Regions from separate parts of the Streptomyces sp. NPDC014733 genome, predicted to be linked through region 4. Evidence: riboswitches for the same ligand, from Rfam matches in the RefSeq annotation. Region 4 holds a riboswitch; each other region holds the start of a gene.
What was found. Region 4 has a riboswitch for cyclic di-AMP ahead of ACF1BH_RS24775 (C40 family peptidase). Riboswitches for the same ligand answer to the same signal wherever they lie in the genome.
Positions count from the first base shown of each region.

Region 1: it holds a riboswitch for cyclic di-AMP, as region 4 does, so the genes downstream of both, ACF1BH_RS28135 (M23 family metallopeptidase) here and ACF1BH_RS24775 (C40 family peptidase) in region 4, are expected to answer to the same signal.
Region 2: it holds a riboswitch for cyclic di-AMP, as region 4 does, so the genes downstream of both, ACF1BH_RS03200 (NlpC/P60 family protein) here and ACF1BH_RS24775 (C40 family peptidase) in region 4, are expected to answer to the same signal.
Region 3: it holds a riboswitch for cyclic di-AMP, as region 4 does, so the genes downstream of both, ACF1BH_RS21075 (transglycosylase family protein) here and ACF1BH_RS24775 (C40 family peptidase) in region 4, are expected to answer to the same signal.

Region 1 covers NZ_JBIBYO010000017.1:93,192-97,382, reverse strand. The annotation lists gene ACF1BH_RS28140 (aldo/keto reductase) at 1-691, opposite strand, end outside; gene ACF1BH_RS28135 (M23 family metallopeptidase) at 895-2,043, opposite strand; cyclic di-AMP (ydaO/yuaA leader) riboswitch at 2,056-2,205, opposite strand; gene ACF1BH_RS28130 (DUF2332 domain-containing protein) at 2,594-3,700, shown strand; gene ACF1BH_RS28125 (PP2C family protein-serine/threonine phosphatase) at 3,837-4,191, opposite strand, start outside.
Region 2 covers NZ_JBIBYO010000001.1:718,475-722,665, forward strand. The annotation lists gene pcrA (DNA helicase PcrA) at 1-2,208, opposite strand, end outside; cyclic di-AMP (ydaO/yuaA leader) riboswitch at 2,472-2,657, shown strand; gene ACF1BH_RS03200 (NlpC/P60 family protein) at 2,665-3,810, shown strand; gene ACF1BH_RS03205 (hypothetical protein) at 3,951-4,191, opposite strand, start outside.
Region 3 covers NZ_JBIBYO010000009.1:112,841-117,031, reverse strand. The annotation lists gene eno (phosphopyruvate hydratase) at 1-672, opposite strand, end outside; gene ACF1BH_RS21075 (transglycosylase family protein) at 1,123-1,797, opposite strand; cyclic di-AMP (ydaO/yuaA leader) riboswitch at 1,802-2,010, opposite strand; gene ACF1BH_RS21070 (transglycosylase family protein) at 2,230-3,222, opposite strand; gene ACF1BH_RS21065 (cytochrome P450) at 3,455-4,191, opposite strand, start outside.
Region 4 covers NZ_JBIBYO010000012.1:216,769-220,959, forward strand. The annotation lists gene ACF1BH_RS24765 (8-amino-7-oxononanoate synthase) at 1-1,006, shown strand, start outside; gene ACF1BH_RS24770 (ATP-binding protein) at 1,281-1,709, shown strand; gene ACF1BH_RS24775 (C40 family peptidase) at 1,726-2,190, opposite strand; cyclic di-AMP (ydaO/yuaA leader) riboswitch at 2,195-2,372, opposite strand; gene ACF1BH_RS24780 (M28 family metallopeptidase) at 2,828-3,769, opposite strand.

The sequences.
Region 1 (4,191 bases), on a different contig from region 4:
AGCGGACGCTGTCGACGTCCGTGCCGGGACGGTACTTGCCGGTCAGGAAGCCGGAGGCGAGCCCGTAGTACGGGACGGCGCCCACGTCGTGGCGGGCGGCGACCTCGGCCAGTTCGCCCTCGTAGGTGTCGCGGGAGACCAGGTTGTACTGCGGCTGGAGGGCGACGTAGCGGGCCAGGCCCTCGCGCTCGGAGAAGGACAGCGCCTCCTCCAGGCGGGCGGCCGAGATGTTGGAGGCGGCGATCTCACGGACCTTGCCGGCCCGGACGAGGTCGTCGAGGACGGTCAGGAACTCGCCGACCTCCAGCGACTCGTCGTCGTAGTGGGTGTAGTAGAGGTCGATGTGGTCGGTGCGCAGGCGGCGCAGCGAACCCTCGACGGCCTTCTTGATCGTGGCGGCGGAGAGGCCCTTGAGGCCGGGGAGGGCACCGACCTTGGTGGCGATGACGACGTCGTCGCGGTTGCCGCGGGCGGCGAGCCAGTTGCCGATGACGGTCTCGGACTCGCCGCCCTCGTTGCCGGGAACCCAGGCCGAGTAGGCGTCGGCGGTGTCGATGAAGTTGCCGCCGCCGGCGACGTACGCGTCGAGCACCGCGAACGACTCGGCCTCGTCGGTGGACCAGCCGAAAACGTTGCCGCCGAGGCAGAGCGGGGAGACGGAGAGCGAGCCGAGAGGCTTACGTGTGGTCATGCCGTCATTCAACACACCGCGCGGCGGCGGCATTTCCGGGCCGCGGCATCCGGGTGTACCGGCCCCGGCACACCTGGCAGCCCATCCGCGCGGGCGGCCCGGAGCCCGGCGCGCGGTGGTGGCCCGGAGCCCGGCCCGGCGCGCGACGTCCTCACGCGCGCCCCGGACGCGAGCCCCGGACTCCCCTCAGGGCCGCAGCGGGCTCAGACGTTCAGACCCCGGGCCCGCAGCCACGGCATCGGGTCGATCGGGCCGCCGCCACCGGGACGGACCTCCAGGTGGAGATGGGGGCCGGTGACGTTCCCGGTGGCGCCGACGCGGCCGATGACCTCGCCGGTGGAGACCTTGCCGCCGGTCTTCACCATCGACGAGAGGTGGCAGAACCACAGCTCCGTACCGTCGTCGAGGGTGAGGACGATGCGGTAGCCGTACGCACCGGCCCAGCCCGCCTGGGTGATGGTGCCGGAGTGGACGGCCTTGACGGGCGTGCCCGTGGGGGCGGCGAAGTCCTGGCCCGTGTGGTCGGCGGCCCAGCGGTCACCGGCCTGGCCGAAGCCGGCGGTGAGGGTGTACGAGGTGACCGGCAGCAGATAGCTCTTGGCCAGCTCGGCCAGGCGCGCGGCCTCGGCCTTCGCGCGGGCCTCGGCCTCGCGCTTCGCCTTGGCGGCCGCCTCCTTGCGCGCGGCCTCGGCGCGCTCCGCCTTCGCGTCGGCCACCGCCTCCTTGTGGTCGCTCGCGGCGGTCTGCTCCGCGCGGGCGAGCGCGCGGTGTTCGGCGGCCTCCCGGGCGTCGCGCTCACCGGCCTCCTGCTGGGTGTCGGCCTGCTGGAGGATGCGGCTGCGCAGCGCCTCCCCGGCGCCCGTGCCCTGCCCGTCCTCGGCGGTGAGGCCGGCGGACGAGAGCGGCGCCGCGGTGGTGGCCGGGCCGGACGCGTCGTCGGAGCCGAGCAACGGCCCGATGCCGGGCAGCGATTCGGCGGCCGGCAGCGCTCCGGTGACGTCGGAGGCGAGGGCGCCGATGTCCGGCATGGAGATCGGGACCGGCGGCTTGTCCTCGGCGGTCGCCATGCCGCCGGCGCCGACCGCCGCGATCACCCCGACGCCGAGGACCGTGCCGCTGCGGGCCAGCGCGGAGCGCTGCTTCCCGACGCGGTGCCGGCCGCGGACGGACCGCACGGACTCCTCGGTCGGGTTCCACTCGCCGGGACCGTCGTCCGCGACACCGTACGGGCCGGGGCCCTCCGGGGCGAACGCGCCCGGAGCGAAGGTGGCCGTATCGGTCAGGGAATCCGGCAGATCCTGGGGGAGGGGGTGGGCGGACGGAGCCTCGGGGGCAAGCCTGTTGGACGCCACGGGGGCGCACTCCTTTCCTTCCTTCGCGCCTACCGGGTTAGCTGACGGGTTCGGAGCAGGAAGGTCTCCTACGGGCGGCCTCTGGCCGAGGCGTCCGATTCACCCCATGGAGGTGGTTCCCCGGTTCCCTCGGCGCCGCTCGGGACACCGCGGCAAAGACAGGACACGTCACGGCAGTTCACGAAATATCGACGCATCGGCGTGCGGGGAGACGCCGTAGCGGGAAGTGACCACCGGTGTGCCTGGGTGCCCGGCATACCTGAAGAGCGCGTACGGGATTCGGCGTGGGGGCACGGTGCCGCCTCTGCGACGGCTGGGACGACCGCGCTCCGTTATCGGACAGTAATAGAGATCGCGGCCGATTTCCAAGCGATCCCGCGAATCCCCTCCGTACGACGACGGCTCTTGGCCAAGACTTTTCGGGGCAACGTCCGTGCAAACCGGTCGAGTTGATCACCCTTCACGAAACGGCCTGCGGATGATTGTGCATCACTTGTTATGCGGAGGGGTGCGCACTCCTCACGCTCCGTGAGGGCAGTAGCGTCTGATCATGGTCGTCGACTTCGTCAACAACGCACAGGCCCTGGCAGCGCGCTACCGGGACTTCTCCTGGAGGGAGGCGCGGGGCCGCTGCGCGGCCCACGAGGAGCTGACGGCACGGATCGGGCAGGACCCGGAGCTGTGCGAACTCCTCGCCGCGTCCCTCCCGGTGGGCAACAAGCAGCAGCCCAACCTCCTGCTGGCGGCCGTCCGCCACCTCGACGGCCCGCACGCCGAGCAGGGCCCGCGCGGTGAGCCGGCGTACGGCCGCTGGCGCGAGTGGACGATCCGGCACTGGGACGAGGTCCGTGCGGTCGTCATGAGCCGCTCCACCCAGACCAACGAGCCGGGCCGCTGCGCCACCTTGCTGCCTCTCCTGGCCCGCCTCCGCGGCCCGTTGGCCCTCCTGGAGGTCGGCACCTCGGCCGGTCTCTGCCTCCACCCGGACCGCTACCGGTACGCGTACGAGCCGGACGCCGCCCCAGGGGCCCCCGGGCCGGACACGTCCCCGGAGGCGCACGTCCTCGGCGCCCCGGACAGCCCGGTCACCTTCCGGTGCCGCGTCGGACGGGAGGACCGGGTGGCCGCGGCGGATGCGGCGACGCCCGCGCGGCTCCCGGAGATCGTGTGGCGCGGCGGCATCGACCTCACGCCGCTCGACCCGGTGGACGACCCCGAGGCGCTGCGCTGGCTACGGTCCCTGGTGTGGCCGGGCACCCCGGAGCGGGCACAGCGGCTGACGGCGGCGGTGGACGCGGTACGGGCGGCGCCGCGGCCCGAGATCGTCCGCGGCGACCTGGTCGAGGAGTTGCCGGCGCTGGCGGCGCGGGTCCCGGCGGACGCCACACTCGTCGTCTTTCACACCTCGGTACTGCCGTATCTGCCGCCCGCGCACCGGGAGCGGTTCGCCGACCGGGTGCGCGCGCTGCTCGCCGGGCGGCCGGGCGGCGGCCACTGGATCTCCCAGGAACACCACTCCGTCACCCCGTGGCTCCCCGCCCCGGCCGCCGGCCGCCTCACCCCGGGCCACCGGGAACAGCTGCTGACCCTCGCGCTGGACGACCGCCCGGTGGCCCTGACGGGGGCACACGGCCAGAGCCTCCACTGGGTGGCGTAGAGGTCTCCGCCCACGGGGCCGTACCGGCGCGCGGGAGCCGGCCGCGCGCCCCGCGTGCCGGGGCGGCCCCGGGCTCCCCGCGCGCCCGGCGCGTGCCCGCGCTCCGCGCGCCCCGTCACTCCCCCGTGCTCCGGCCCTACTCCTCCAACGGCCGCTGCACCGCCAGCAGCGCCATGTCGTCCGTGCCCGCCCCGCCCGTGTGCGCGGCGACCTCGGTGACCAGCGTGTCCAGCAGCCGGTCGGGCCCGGAGAAGACCCGGCCGCGCAGCCGGGCCACCGGGTCGTAGAACTCCCCCGCCCGGTCGCGCGCCTCGGTCAGCCCGTCGGTGAACAGCAGCAGGAGCGAACCGGCGGGGTAGAACAGCTCGTCCGCGCGGTCCGGCCACCCGGCCACCTCGCTCATCCCCAGCGGCAGCGCGTGCACCGCGGGCACCAGTGTCCGCAGCCCGCCGTCCGGGGTGAGCAGCAGCGGTGGCGGATGCCCCCGGTTC
Region 2 (4,191 bases), on a different contig from region 4:
GGTCGCCGGGCCGGTGCGCCGCCAGTCGACGAACGACGCGGGGATCTCCTCCAGGAACCGCGACGGCGGGTTGTACGACGGCTGTCCCCAGGCGCTGCGCATCGTGGAGCGGGTGAGGTAGAGGCGCTCGCGGGCGCGGGTGATGCCGACGTAGGCGAGGCGGCGCTCCTCCTCCAGCTCCTTGGTCTGGCCGAGGGCGCGCATGTGCGGGAAGACGCCGTCCTCCATGCCGGTGAGGAAGACGACCGGGAACTCCAGCCCCTTGGCGGTGTGCAGGGTCATGAGCGTGACGACGCCGCTGCCGTCCTCGTCCTCGTCGGGGATCTGGTCGGAGTCGGCGACCAGTGCGACCTGCTCCAGGAAGTCGGCGAGCGTGCCACCGGATACGGGCTCCTCCGCATCGGCGTCCGCGCCCTCCGCGGCGGGGCCGGCCACGCGGTCCTGCTCGAACTCCAGGGCCACGGCGGCGAGTTCCTGGAGGTTCTCGATCCGGGTCTCGTCCTGCGGGTCGGTGGAGGACTGCAGCTCGGCCAGGTATCCGGTGCGCTCCAGGACCGCTTCGAGGACGGTGGCCGGTCCGGCGCCGGACTCGACGATGGTGCGCAGCTCTTCCATCAGGGTGTTGAAGCGCCGGACGGCGTTGGCGGAGCGGGCGGCCATGCCGTACGCCTCGTCGACGCGGCGCAGCGCCTGGGGGAAGCTGATCTTCTCGCGGAGTGCCAGGGCGTCGATCATCGCCTCGGCGCGGTCACCGATGCCGCGCTTGGGGACATTGAGGATCCGGCGGAGCGGGACGGTGTCCTCCGGGTTGGCGAGCACCCGCAGGTACGCGAGGATGTCGCGGACCTCCTTGCGCTCGTAGAAGCGGACGCCGCCGACGACCTTGTAGGGCAGTCCGACGCGGATGAGGATTTCCTCGAAGACGCGGGACTGGGCGTTGGTGCGGTAGAAGATCGCGACGTCTCCGGCGCGGGCGTCCTTCGCGTCGGTGAGGCGGTCGATCTCCTCGGCGACGAACTGGGCCTCGTCGTGCTCGGTGTCGGCGACGTACCCCGTGATGCGGGGGCCCTCGCCGGCTTCGGTCCAGAGGTTCTTGGGGCGGCGGTTCTCGTTCCGCTCGATGACGGCGTTGGCGGCGGAGAGGATGGTCTGGGTGGAGCGGTAGTTCTGCTCCAGCAGGATCGTCGTGGCGTCCGGGTAGTCCTCCTCGAACTGGAGGATGTTGCGGATCGTGGCGCCGCGGAAGGCGTAGATCGACTGGTCGGCGTCGCCGACGACGCACAGCTCGGCGGCGGATTCGGCCGGACCGACCAGCTCGCGCACGAGGGTGTACTGCGCGTGGTTGGTGTCCTGGTACTCGTCGACCATGACGTGGCGGAAGCGGCGGCGGTAGTGGGCCGCGACGTCCGGGAACGCCTGGAGGAGGTTGACGGTCGTCATGATGATGTCGTCGAAGTCCAGGGCGTTGGCCTCGCGCAGCCGCGCCTGGTAGAGCGCGTACGCCTGGGCCAGCGTCTTCTCGAAGCCGTCGGCCGCCTGTCCGGCGAAGGTCTCCTCGTCGATGAGCTCGTTCTTGAGGTTGGAGACCTTGGCGCTGAAGGACTTGGGCGGGAACCGCTTGGGGTCGAGATCGAGATCGCGGCAGACCAGGGCCATCAGGCGCTTGGAGTCGGCGGCGTCGTAGATCGAGAACGACGAGGTGAAGCCGAGGTGCTTGGACTCGCGGCGCAGGATGCGGACGCAGGCGCTGTGGAAGGTGGAGACCCACATGGCGTTGGCCCGGGGGCCGACCAGCTCCTCGACGCGCTCCTTCATCTCACCGGCGGCCTTGTTGGTGAAGGTGATCGCGAGGATCTGGCCGGGGTGGACGCCGCGGGCGGCGAGCAGGTGCGCGATGCGGTGGGTGAGCACCCGGGTCTTGCCGGAACCGGCTCCGGCGACGATCAGCAGCGGGCCGCCGGAGTGCACCACGGCGGCCTTCTGGGCGTCGTTGAGCCCTTCCAGGAGCGTGGCCGGGTCGACCGCGGGGCGGGCGGCGCCGTCGCGGTAGTGCGCGTCCCGGGGTACGGGGGCGTCGAACTTCCCGCTGAAGAGGTCGTGCGGGACCTCCTCCGGGGCCGGGCCGTGCTCGTCCTCGGGGGGCGGCGGGGGCTCCTCGTCCTTGGGGGCGAGGTCCGCCAGGAAGCTGTCGTCAAAGAGGCTGCTCATCGCCCACCGAGTCTAGGCCGCCCCACTGACAGTCGGGGCCGGAGCCGGGGAAAGGCCGGAAGTCCGGGGCGTTCCGCTCCGCGTCGCCCCGGGAACCCGGCATTCCACGCAGAAGCCTCGCCCTGCCCACACGAACGTCACCTCATGCACACAGGCCACGAAAAGGTTTCGGGCAAATCGAACATCTGCCTTCACAGGAGCCACACGAGTTGGCTAGGTTCACGCTCGGGCTGCCCGCATCCCGTGGACGACAGCGTCCGCACGGGCCGCCTCCGCCGAGTCCGGCCCTGCCCCACGGCACCCGGAGCCGGGGACCCATCAGCACCACCGGGGTGAATCGGTCGGTACGGCCGCGCGCGTGCGCACGTACGGACCGTAGGGCAAGCCTTCCGTCTGCGACACCGCCCGAACCCGACAGCTAACCCGGTAGGCGGTCCACGGAAGGAGTCGTCGGCCTTGCCGTCGCACCGCAAGCCGCGTACCCGCGTCCTCATCTCGCCCGGCAGCCGCCGGACGGCCGCCGGCCTGACGACCGCGGCCCTCGCCACGGTCACCCTGCTCTCGCAGTCTGCCGAGGCGTCCCCCCGCTCCCCGAAGCCGACCGTCGAAGAGGTCAAGAAGAAGGTCGACACCCTCTACCGCCAGGCCGAGGTCGCGACCCAGAAGTACAACGCCGTCAAGGAGCGCGTCGACGCGCGGCGGTCCGAGGTCAGCGACCTCCAGGACGCCGCGGCGCGCCGCACCGGCAAGCTCAACGAGGCCCGCCGGGAGCTGGGCACCTTCGCCGCCGCGCAGTACCGCAGCGGCGGGGTGAGCACCACCGCGCAGCTGATGTTCTCCAAGGACCCGCAGCAGTTCGCCGACCGCAGCCATCTGATGGAGCGGCTGACCGGGCGGCAGCAGCAGGCCGTCGACGCCTACCAGGAGCAACAGGCCGCCGCCGCCCACCAGCGGGCCGAGGCGACCCGCAGCCTGGACCGCCTCCAGGAGTCGCGGTCCGAGCTGGCCGGCTCCAAGCGGACGGTCCAGGGCAAGCTGGCCGAGGCCCGCCAGCTGCTCTCCGAGCTGACCGCCCAGGAGAAGGCGCGGCTGGCGGAGCTGGAGCGCCAGAAGGAGGAGGCGGCCCGCCGCAAGGCCGAGGAGGAGGAGCGCAAGCAGCACGAGCAGCCCGGCGGCGGCGCGGACACCGGCTCCCCCGGTACGGGCACGACCGACCCGGGCCAGGGCGGCGGCCCGGCCGACGGCTCGTACCGCACCAAGGCCGAGAAGGCGCTCGCGTTCGCCCGCGCCCAGATGGGCAAGCCGTACGTCTGGGGCGCCACCGGCCCCAACTCCTACGACTGCTCCGGGCTGACGCAGGCCGCGTGGAAGGCGGCCGGGGTGAGCCTGCCGCGTACGACGTGGGACCAGGTCAAGGTCGGCCAGCGCGTCGCCACCAAGGACCTCGCCCCCGGTGACCTGGTGTTCTTCTACAACGACATCAGCCACGTCGGGATGTACATCGGCGACGGCAAGATGATCCACGCCCCGAAGCCGGGCGCCAGCGTCCGCATCGAGTCGATCTACTACATGCCGATCTACGGCAGCGTCCGCCCCGCGTGACGCCCCTCGGGGAGGCCGTCGCACCGCGCGCCTCCCCGGTTGCACGGCTCCGGCCCGGTCCCTCGGTGAGGGGCCGGGCCGGAGGCGTACGCGGAGTGTGCCGGGGGCGCGGGGGATGCGGCCGCGCGCCCCGGTCGGGCTCAGGTCCAGAGCACCGCGATGAAGATGTTGACCATGGTGAGCAGGCCGACCGTGCCGAACAGCGGCTTGGCGATGCTCTCCTCGTCCCGCTTGACGTAGACCAGCCCCAGGATGACGACCAGGACGGCCAGCTTGACGCCGATCTTGATGTTGTCGACGGAGCTGCCCTGGGCCTGGTTCAGGCCGACCAGCGCGACGCCGGTGACCAGCATCGTCAGCGCACCGTGCAGCATCGCCGGC
Region 3 (4,191 bases), on a different contig from region 4:
CTCCAGGATGAGGTCGAGGGCCTCACGGTTGGAGCCGAGGTTGGGGGCGAAGCCGCCCTCGTCGCCCAGGCCGGTGGCCAGGCCCTTGTTCTTCAGGACCTTCTTGAGGGTGTGGTAGACCTCGGCGCCCCAGCGCAGCGCCTCGGAGAAGGACTCCGCACCGATCGGGGCGATCATGAACTCCTGGATGTCGACGTTGGAGTCGGCGTGCGACCCACCGTTCAGGATGTTCATCATCGGGACGGGCAGGACGTGCGCGTTCGGGCCGCCGAGGTAGCGGAAGAGCGGCAGGTCGCTGGCCTCGGAGGCGGCGTGCGCGACGGCGAGGGAGACGCCGAGGATGGCGTTGGCGCCCAGCGAGCCCTTGTTGTCGGTGGCGTCCAGGTCGAACATGGCCTGGTCGATGAGGCGCTGCTCGGTGGCGTCGTAGCCGACCAGCTCCGGGCCGATCTGCTCGATGACGGCGAGAACGGCCTTCTCGACGCCCTTGCCCTGGTAGCGGTTGGGGTCCCCGTCGCGCAGCTCGACGGCCTCGAAGGCTCCGGTGGAGGCACCGGACGGGACGGCGGCCCGACCGGTGGAGCCGTCGTCGAGGCCGACCTCGACCTCGACCGTGGGATTACCTCGCGAGTCGAGAATTTCGCGGGCTACGACGACGTCGATGGACGGCACGTTGTCTCCTTCATGGGTGTCTGGAGTTCTGCGGCACGAGCCTAACGGCCCCCGGGCCTTCCGCTACCTCGCGGCCCGCAGGACGGGACGAAAGGTGCCTCGGACGCCGGGTTCCTGATATTCGACAACGAAGGCCGCGGAACGGAAAAGCAGCTGATAAGGGGCGGGCACGACGCTGTGTCCGGGACCAGGGTACGGAACGGCGAAACCCCGCCTCGGCGCGCGGAGGGCGGCGACGGCGGGGAGCCGGTGCCGCCCCGGGGACGTGCGCGCCGGGCGGGGTATCCCGTGGGGGGAGGTCCGCGGGTGAGCGGGGGCTCCCGGGCGGTGCCGGGGGCCGTGGCCCGCGGGGTCCGGGCGGCAGGCCGCCTCCCGGTCCGGTGTGCCGCGCGTACCGCCGTACGCACGGGATCGGAGGCCGGGAGGGGGCAGAGGCCCGGGGGTGCGGGATCAGACGTGGAGCTTCTGGCCCGGGAAGATGAGGTTCGGGTTGGAGCCGATGACGGACTTGTTGTCCGCGTAGACCGACTTCCAGTTCTTGCCGTGCGCCTTGGCGATCTTGGCCAGGGTGTCGCCGGACTTCACGGTGTAGTTGCCGTGGCCCATGACGTGGTGCTGCGGCGTCGCGGGACGGGACTGCTGCTGCGGGGCCTGCTGCTTCGGCGCCTGCTGCCGCGGGGCGGCCTTGGGCTGCGGGGCCTGCTGCTTGGGGGCGGCCTTGGTGGCGGAGGTGTTCAGGTCGGGGGACGGGCCACCGGCGGTGAGGTTGCCCGCACCGGCGCAGGACCAGGCGCCCGGGCCCTGGATGGCGAGGAGCTTCTCGGCGGCCTGGATCTGCTGGGCCTTGGTGGCCAGGTCGGCGCGGGGCGCGAACTGCGTGCCGCCGGCCGCCGCCCAGCTGGAGGCGGAGAACTGCAGGCCGCCGTAGTAGCCGTTGCCGGTGTTGATCGACCAGTTGCCGCCGGACTCGCACTGGGCGACGGCGTCCCAGGTGGAGACGGAGGCGGCGGAGGCGTTGGTGGCGCCCATCAGCGGGACGGCCACGGCGGCGCCGGCGACACCGGCGAGGGTGGCGACGCGGACGGCCTTGGAGGGGCGACGGTGCTTGGCCTTGTTGATCAGCATGCTTCGTTTTCCTCACCGACGCCTGCGAGGTGAGCTGTCGGGTTCGGGCGGTGTGGATTGCCCGGCCGTGTGACGCGCACACGGCTTCACCCCAAGCCGGTTGACCCGCTTTCACGGGCGGGGCCGGCGCTTACCTTGGGTCCCCCGCTCCTGCCTTCGGCGCTTGCGCGTCGACCACCTTCGCCCACCGGCAGGATTCGGCGTGTGAACGAAGGGCCCGCTTTGGCGAGCGGTCCTGACCGTAAACAGAACCCCCCGTGTCGTTCAAACCCCGCTTTCTGCACCCAGTTGACCGCCAACGGCCGCAGAAGGCACATATTTCCGCAGGTAGGACACGGTGCGGAATCGAAGGGCAGGTCGGGACACCCCGGACGGCGACGAGACCCATGTCTCACTTTCGCCAAAACGGGCAAAAGCCGCCTATCGGCTCGATCAGTGGCCCAGGTCGAGGAGTTGACCTGGGTGGATGAGGTCCGGGTCGGCGCCGATGACGTCCTCGTTGCGCTCGTACAGCGCGGGCCAGCCGCCGGGCAGGTCGCGCGCCTCGACGATGGCTGACAGGTTGTCACCGGAGCGCACGGTGTACGCGCCCTCGTCCGGGTCCGTCCGCTCACCGCCGCGCGAGGCGTGCCGCCCCGGGGCGCGGTCGCCGTCCGCGTCGGCGTCGCTGCCGCCGCGATGGCGCCCGGAGCCGTCGCCGTCACGGGAGCCGCCGGTGTCCGCCGGAGGCGTCGCACGGGACGGGTGCGAGGGCTCGGAGGGGTGCGAGGCGTGGTCGGACGGGTCGGTGGACGGCTCGCCGGACGGGCCGGGCGTACCGGGCCGCTGCGAGCCTTCGGGTGCCTCGGGGGAGCCGGTGGCGTCGGGCGAGGTGGACGGGTCCGGGGAGTCGGACGGGTCCGGGGTGCCCTTCGGGGTGGCCGGGTCGGTGGTGTCCGGCGCCGAGGGCGTCTCCTGGTCGGAGTCGGTGCCGGTACCGGTGTGGGCGTCGTCCGCACCGGCGGGCGGGGTGGTGACGGAGCCACCGGGGTCGACGTCGGGCGCCGCGCCGTCCTCGGTGAGTCCGGCCTCGGACGCGCAGCGCGGCCAGGCCTCGGGGCCGCGGTCGGCGAGGATCGCCTGGGCCACGGCTATCTGCTGGGCGCGGCTGGCCAGGTCGGGGCGGGCCGCGTACTCCAGGCCGCCGTAATCGCGCCACATGTCGAGGGTGAGCTGGAGTCCGCCGTAGAAACCGTTGCCACCGGCGCTGGACCAGATGCCGCCGGACTCGCACTGGGCGACCCGGTCCCAGGTGGAGGTGTCGGCGGCGTGGGCGGCGCCCGCGCCGAGAAGGGGCAGGGCGAGGCCCGCGCCGGTCACACCCGCCGTGACAAAGAGGGCCGGTGCCTGGCGGGGGCGACGGTGTCTGCCGTTGCCGGTGCGCATGCGATTGCCTTTCGAGCGGCGGTTGAGTTGTCCGTCCCGCCGCCCCGGTCCGGCCGCCCGGGATCCGGTACGGCGTCCACCGGGGCGATGGAGCGCTTGTTCGGTGGCAAGGTAACCGGGCTCACGGGGCGTCACAAGCCGGTGTAGCGGAGATCACGTGTAGGTCACGTGGCTGATGGAGCGTCAACTTCCGGGCTGCGGACGGCCGTCCGCGCAGGTGGACGGCGTGTCGTCAGGGGGCCGGGGTGAACTCCACGGGGAGGGCGCGCAGACCGCGCATGATGAGCCCGCCACGCCACCGCAATTCCTCCGGATCCGCCGCGAGCCGGATGTCCGGCAGGCGGGTCAGGAGGGTGGCGAGCGCGGTCCGCCCTTCGAGGCGGGCGAGCGGCGCGCCGAGGCAGTAGTGGATGCCGTGGCCGTAACCGAGGTGCGGGTTGTCGGTGCGGCGCAGGTCGAGGGTGTCCGGGGCGTCGAAGCGCGCGGGGTCGCGGTCGGCGGCGGCGAGCACCACCAGCACCGGATCGCCGACGGCTATCCGCTCCCCGCCGAGCGTCAGCTCCTCGGTCGCGAACCGCCAGGTGGCCAGCTCGACCGGGCCGTCGTAGCGCAGCAGCTCCTCGATACCGGTGGTCAGCACCTCGCGGTCGCCGGCGGCCAGCGACTTCTGGAGGAGTTCACGCTGGTCGGGGGTGCGCAGCAGGGCGTAGGTGCCGTTGCCGATGAGGTTGACGGTGGTCTCGAAACCGGCGAAGAGCAGGATGAACGCCATCGCGGCGACCTCGTTCTCGGTGAGGTGCTCGCCGTGGTCGGAGGCGCGGATCAGGCCGGAGATCAGGTCCTCGTCGGGCGCGGGCTCGGGCGGCAGGACGGCGCGCTTGCGGTGGATCAGCTCGGCGAGGTAGCCGCGGATCTTCTTGACCGCCTTGGCGACGCCGCCGCGCGGCCCGCCGCCGGTGCCGCCCGGCT
Region 4 (4,191 bases):
CCGCCACCCGCTGGTCACCCGCGCCGCCGCCCAGGCCGCGCACCGCTGGGGCGCCGGCGCCACCGGCTCCCGGCTGGTCACCGGCACCACCGAACTCCACGCCACGCTGGAGGCCGAACTCGCCGCGTTCTGCGGCTTCGAGGCGGCCCTGGTCCTCTCCTCCGGGTACGCCGCCAACCTCGCCGCCGTCACCGCCCTCACCGGCACCGGCGCCCTCGTCGTCTCCGACGCGCAGAACCACGCCTCCCTCATCGACGGCTGCCGCCTCTCCCGCGCCCGTAAGGCCGTCGTCGCCCACGCCGACCCAGCCGCCGTGGACGCCGCGCTCGCCGCGCACGGCGGCCCGGCGCTCACCGTCACCGACGCGGTGTTCTCCGTCGACGGCGACGCCGCCCCGCTGCCCGCCCTCGCCGCCGCCTGCCGCCGCCACCGCGCGGGCCTCCTCGTCGACGACGCCCACGGGCTCGGGGTGCTCGGTGACGGCGGGCGCGGCGCCGTGGCCGCCGCCGGGCTCGCCGGGGCCCCGGACACCGTCGCCACCGTGACGCTGTCGAAGTCGCTCGGCTCCCAGGGCGGCGCGGTCCTCGGTCCGGCACGGGTCATCGAGCATCTGGTCAACACCGCGCGGACGTTCATCTTCGACACCGGGCTCGCCCCGGCGGCGGTGGGCGCCGCGCTCGCCGCGCTGCGGCTGCTGCGCCGCGAACCGGAGCGCGCGGCCCGCACCCGCGAGGTCGCCGCCGCGCTGCACCGGCGGCTGACCGCCGCCGGGCTGGCAGCGGTCCGGCCGGACGCCGCCGTCGTCGCGGTCCGCGCGCCGTCGCCGGACGCCGCCGTCCGCTGGGCGGCCGACTGCCGCGCCGCCGGAGTGCTGGTCGGCTGCTTCCGCCCGCCGTCCGTCCCCGACGGCGTCTCCAGGGTCCGGCTGACGGCCCGCGCCGACCTGACGGACACCCAGCTGCGGGCGGCGGTGCGCACCCTGGCGGAGACCGCGCCGCGCGGCTGACCCGCCGGGCGACTGACCCGCCGGGCGGCGCGTGCGCCGGAGCCGCCGTTAGCCGCCGGGTGGCCGTCGCGGGGCCGCGACCCGCTCCCGTACGGGAGGATTCACCGCTTTGGGCGAGAGATATGGGCATTTCGTGGTGGATGACGGGGCGTACCGGCAGCATGGACCGCCGGTCCGCACCCCGGCGTGCGCGGCCGACCCGGTGACCGAGCGGCGTCCCGCCTCCCGCCCGTGCGCCGGATCCGACCCCGGTGGGAAGAAGGACGGCACCGCGATGGCAGATCACCAGGAATCCACCCTGACCCTCCCCGGCGCACCGGAGTCGGTCGCGGCCGCGCGCAGGCACGTTTCCGCGGTGCTCGGCGCCTGGGGCCTGGACCGGGCCGCGCCGCTCACCGACGCGGTCCGGCTGATCGTCTCCGAACTGGCCACCAACGCCGTCCGGCACACCGGTGGCACCTCCCCGTACTTCACCCTCGCCCTGCGGCTCGATCGCGACGAGACGCTGACCGCGGGGGTCACGGACCGCGACCCCCGGCCGCCCCGGCGGCTCGCCGCCGATCTGTGCCGGGACGGCGGCCGCGGGCTGCTCATCGTCGGCCTGCTGGCCGCAGAGTCCGGGGGAGAGGTGACGACGGTGGCGGAGCCGGGCGGCGGCAAGACCGTCCGGGTCCGGCTGCCGTGGCCGCCCGCCGGGGTGTGACGGGCGGCCGCGCCGCTCAGCCGACCCGGCCGTACGACACCGCGCCGGTCCAGATCTTCTCCAGCCGGACGACGGTGCCGGTGCGCGGCGCATGCCAGATGCGGCTGTGACCGGCGTAGATCCCGACGTGGTAGACGCCCCCGCTGCCGTGGAAGAAGACCAGGTCACCTGCCTTGCGGGTGGAGGCGCGGATGTGCCGGGTGCGGTTGTACTGCGCGGCGGCGGTGCGGGGCAGACTCCGTCCGGCGCGCTTGAAGGCGTACTGCGTCAGCCCCGAGCAGTCGAAGCGGTGCGGCCCCCGGGCGCCGTACTGGTAGGGCGCGCCCTTCTTGGACGCGGCGATCCGTACCGCGGTGGCGGAGACGGAGGTGGCGTCGGCACCCGGGGGCAGCGCGACGGTCGCGCCGACGGTCGCGAGTGTGAGAGCGGAGATGGTTCCGGCCCGGGCGACCGCGGCCGGCAGATGCATGCGCACAGTCATGCGCAAACCCTTCGTCAGCCGCCTGCGAAGGAAGACCTGTCGGGTTCGGGCAGGCGAAGGTGCCCGGCCATGCGTACGGCTTCACCCCAAGGGACCCGTCGGCGCAGGGCGTGCGCCCTGGTGCCGTGGTCCCGTCGTGCTCGGGTCCTCCGCTCCTGCCGGTGCGTCCGCGTCGACCTGACATCCGGGACGGCGGCAGGATTCGGCGTCCGCCCGGACCGCCCCGCCGCTGCGGCGGGGGCTTGTCGTCCAGGGGATCGTCACGCATCGGGCGGCCGGATTCCGCGCTGAAATGACGAAGTGTGACATTCGTCACAAATGCGTCAAATGGTGCTTTCGGGGCGTGGTGTGGCGGTCGCCGTATCCGCCCGCGCGCTCCGGACCAGCGGAAAAGCGCACGCACGCGGTGCGCTCCGCACCGGGGTTCCGCAACGCGACGCCCCCGCGACCGCCCGGAACCGGCTGGTCCGTGCGGGCGAGCCCGGTCGGGCGAGGGGCGTCGGGCGCGACCGCCTCCGGGGCGAAGCGCACGGCGGCCGGCCGCCGCCGGGACATGCCGCGGCCCGGCCGCCGGGAAGGGCGACCGGGCCGGGGCCGGCCGGGTGGGGCCGGCCGGTGACGCGCGGGGCGCGGAAGGTCAGGAGCTCAGCTCCCAGATCGCGTGGGCGATGGCGTCGGTGTGGTTGTCCAGTGCGGTGTCGTCGATGTTCTTCGTGGTGTCGCAGGCCTCGTGGTAGCAGGCGTCGAACGCCTTGCCCGCCTCGCCGCCCCACGCCTTGGCCTGGGCGTCGGTCTTGATGTAGTCGGCGCCGGAGAACAGCCCGCCGACCGGGACCCCGGCGTCCTTGAACGGCGCGTGGTCGGAGCGGCCGTCGCCCTCGGTCTCCTTCTCGGTGGCGATGTTCTTGGTGGCGAACCAGTCCTTGAACACCTTCTCCAGCCGCGCGTCGTCGTCGTAGACGAAGTAGCCGGGGTTGGGGGAGCCGATCATGTCGAAGTTCAGGTACGAGTCGATCTTCGCGGTGTCGGCGCCGAGCGAGTCGACGTAGTGGGAGGAGCCGATCATGCCGTCCTCCTCGTCGCCCCACCAGCCGAAGCGCAGGTGCTTGGTGGGCTTGAGGTCCGCCTTGGCGACCGCGAGCGCGACCTCCAGGATCCCGGCCGAGCCGGAGCCGTCGTCGTTGATGCCGGGGCCGGCGGGGACGGAGTCGAGGTGGGCGCCGGACATCACGGTCTTGCTCTCGTCGCCGCCGGGCCAGTCGGCGATGAGGTTGTACCCCTTCTCGCCGCCGCTGGTGAACTCCTGGACCTTCGTGGTGAACCCGGCGGAGTCCAGCTTGCCCTTCACGTAGTCGAGCGACTGCTGGTATCCGGCGGTGCCGTGGGCGCGGGTGCCGTTGTTGGCGTCGGCTATGGACTGGAACTTGGCGAGGTCGGCCTTGACGTCGGCCACCGGGATGTCGGGGGCGGCGGTCGGTGCGGTCGCCTGGGCGCTGGCCGCGACGCCGAGCAGTCCGACGACGGCGGCGCAGGCGCCGGTGGCGAGGGTGAGGCGACGGGTACGGGCGGTGCGAGTCACGGTGTGGCTCCGATACTGGTGTGGGGGGTGGTGCGGAGCGTTTGACGCGCACATGAGGATCGTGAGCGATCTCCGCCCCGTCAAGGGCGGATACCGGACAGTGGTGTTCGTCGAGCGGTGCCGGGTCCGGATTGCCCGGAGCATCCAATTCGCCGCGCCCGGGACGGGGTGTCCGTTCGGTCCGGCGGGCGTTCCGGTGTGTGGAATTCGCCACCGCATTCCGGCCGTCGGGAATTCCTGCGGCGGGAAATCCGGAAGGGGAAATCGGTCGCCACTCGGTAACTCCCGGTAAGGGAAGTGCCCGCACTCCAGCGCTGAGAAGGGTTCCGCAGGTGGCCGGACATGTAACGCCACGGAAATGGGCCCGAACTGGGCTCTGCGGGATGGGGTGTTGATGACCTCTTGCGGAGGCACGGTTTGCT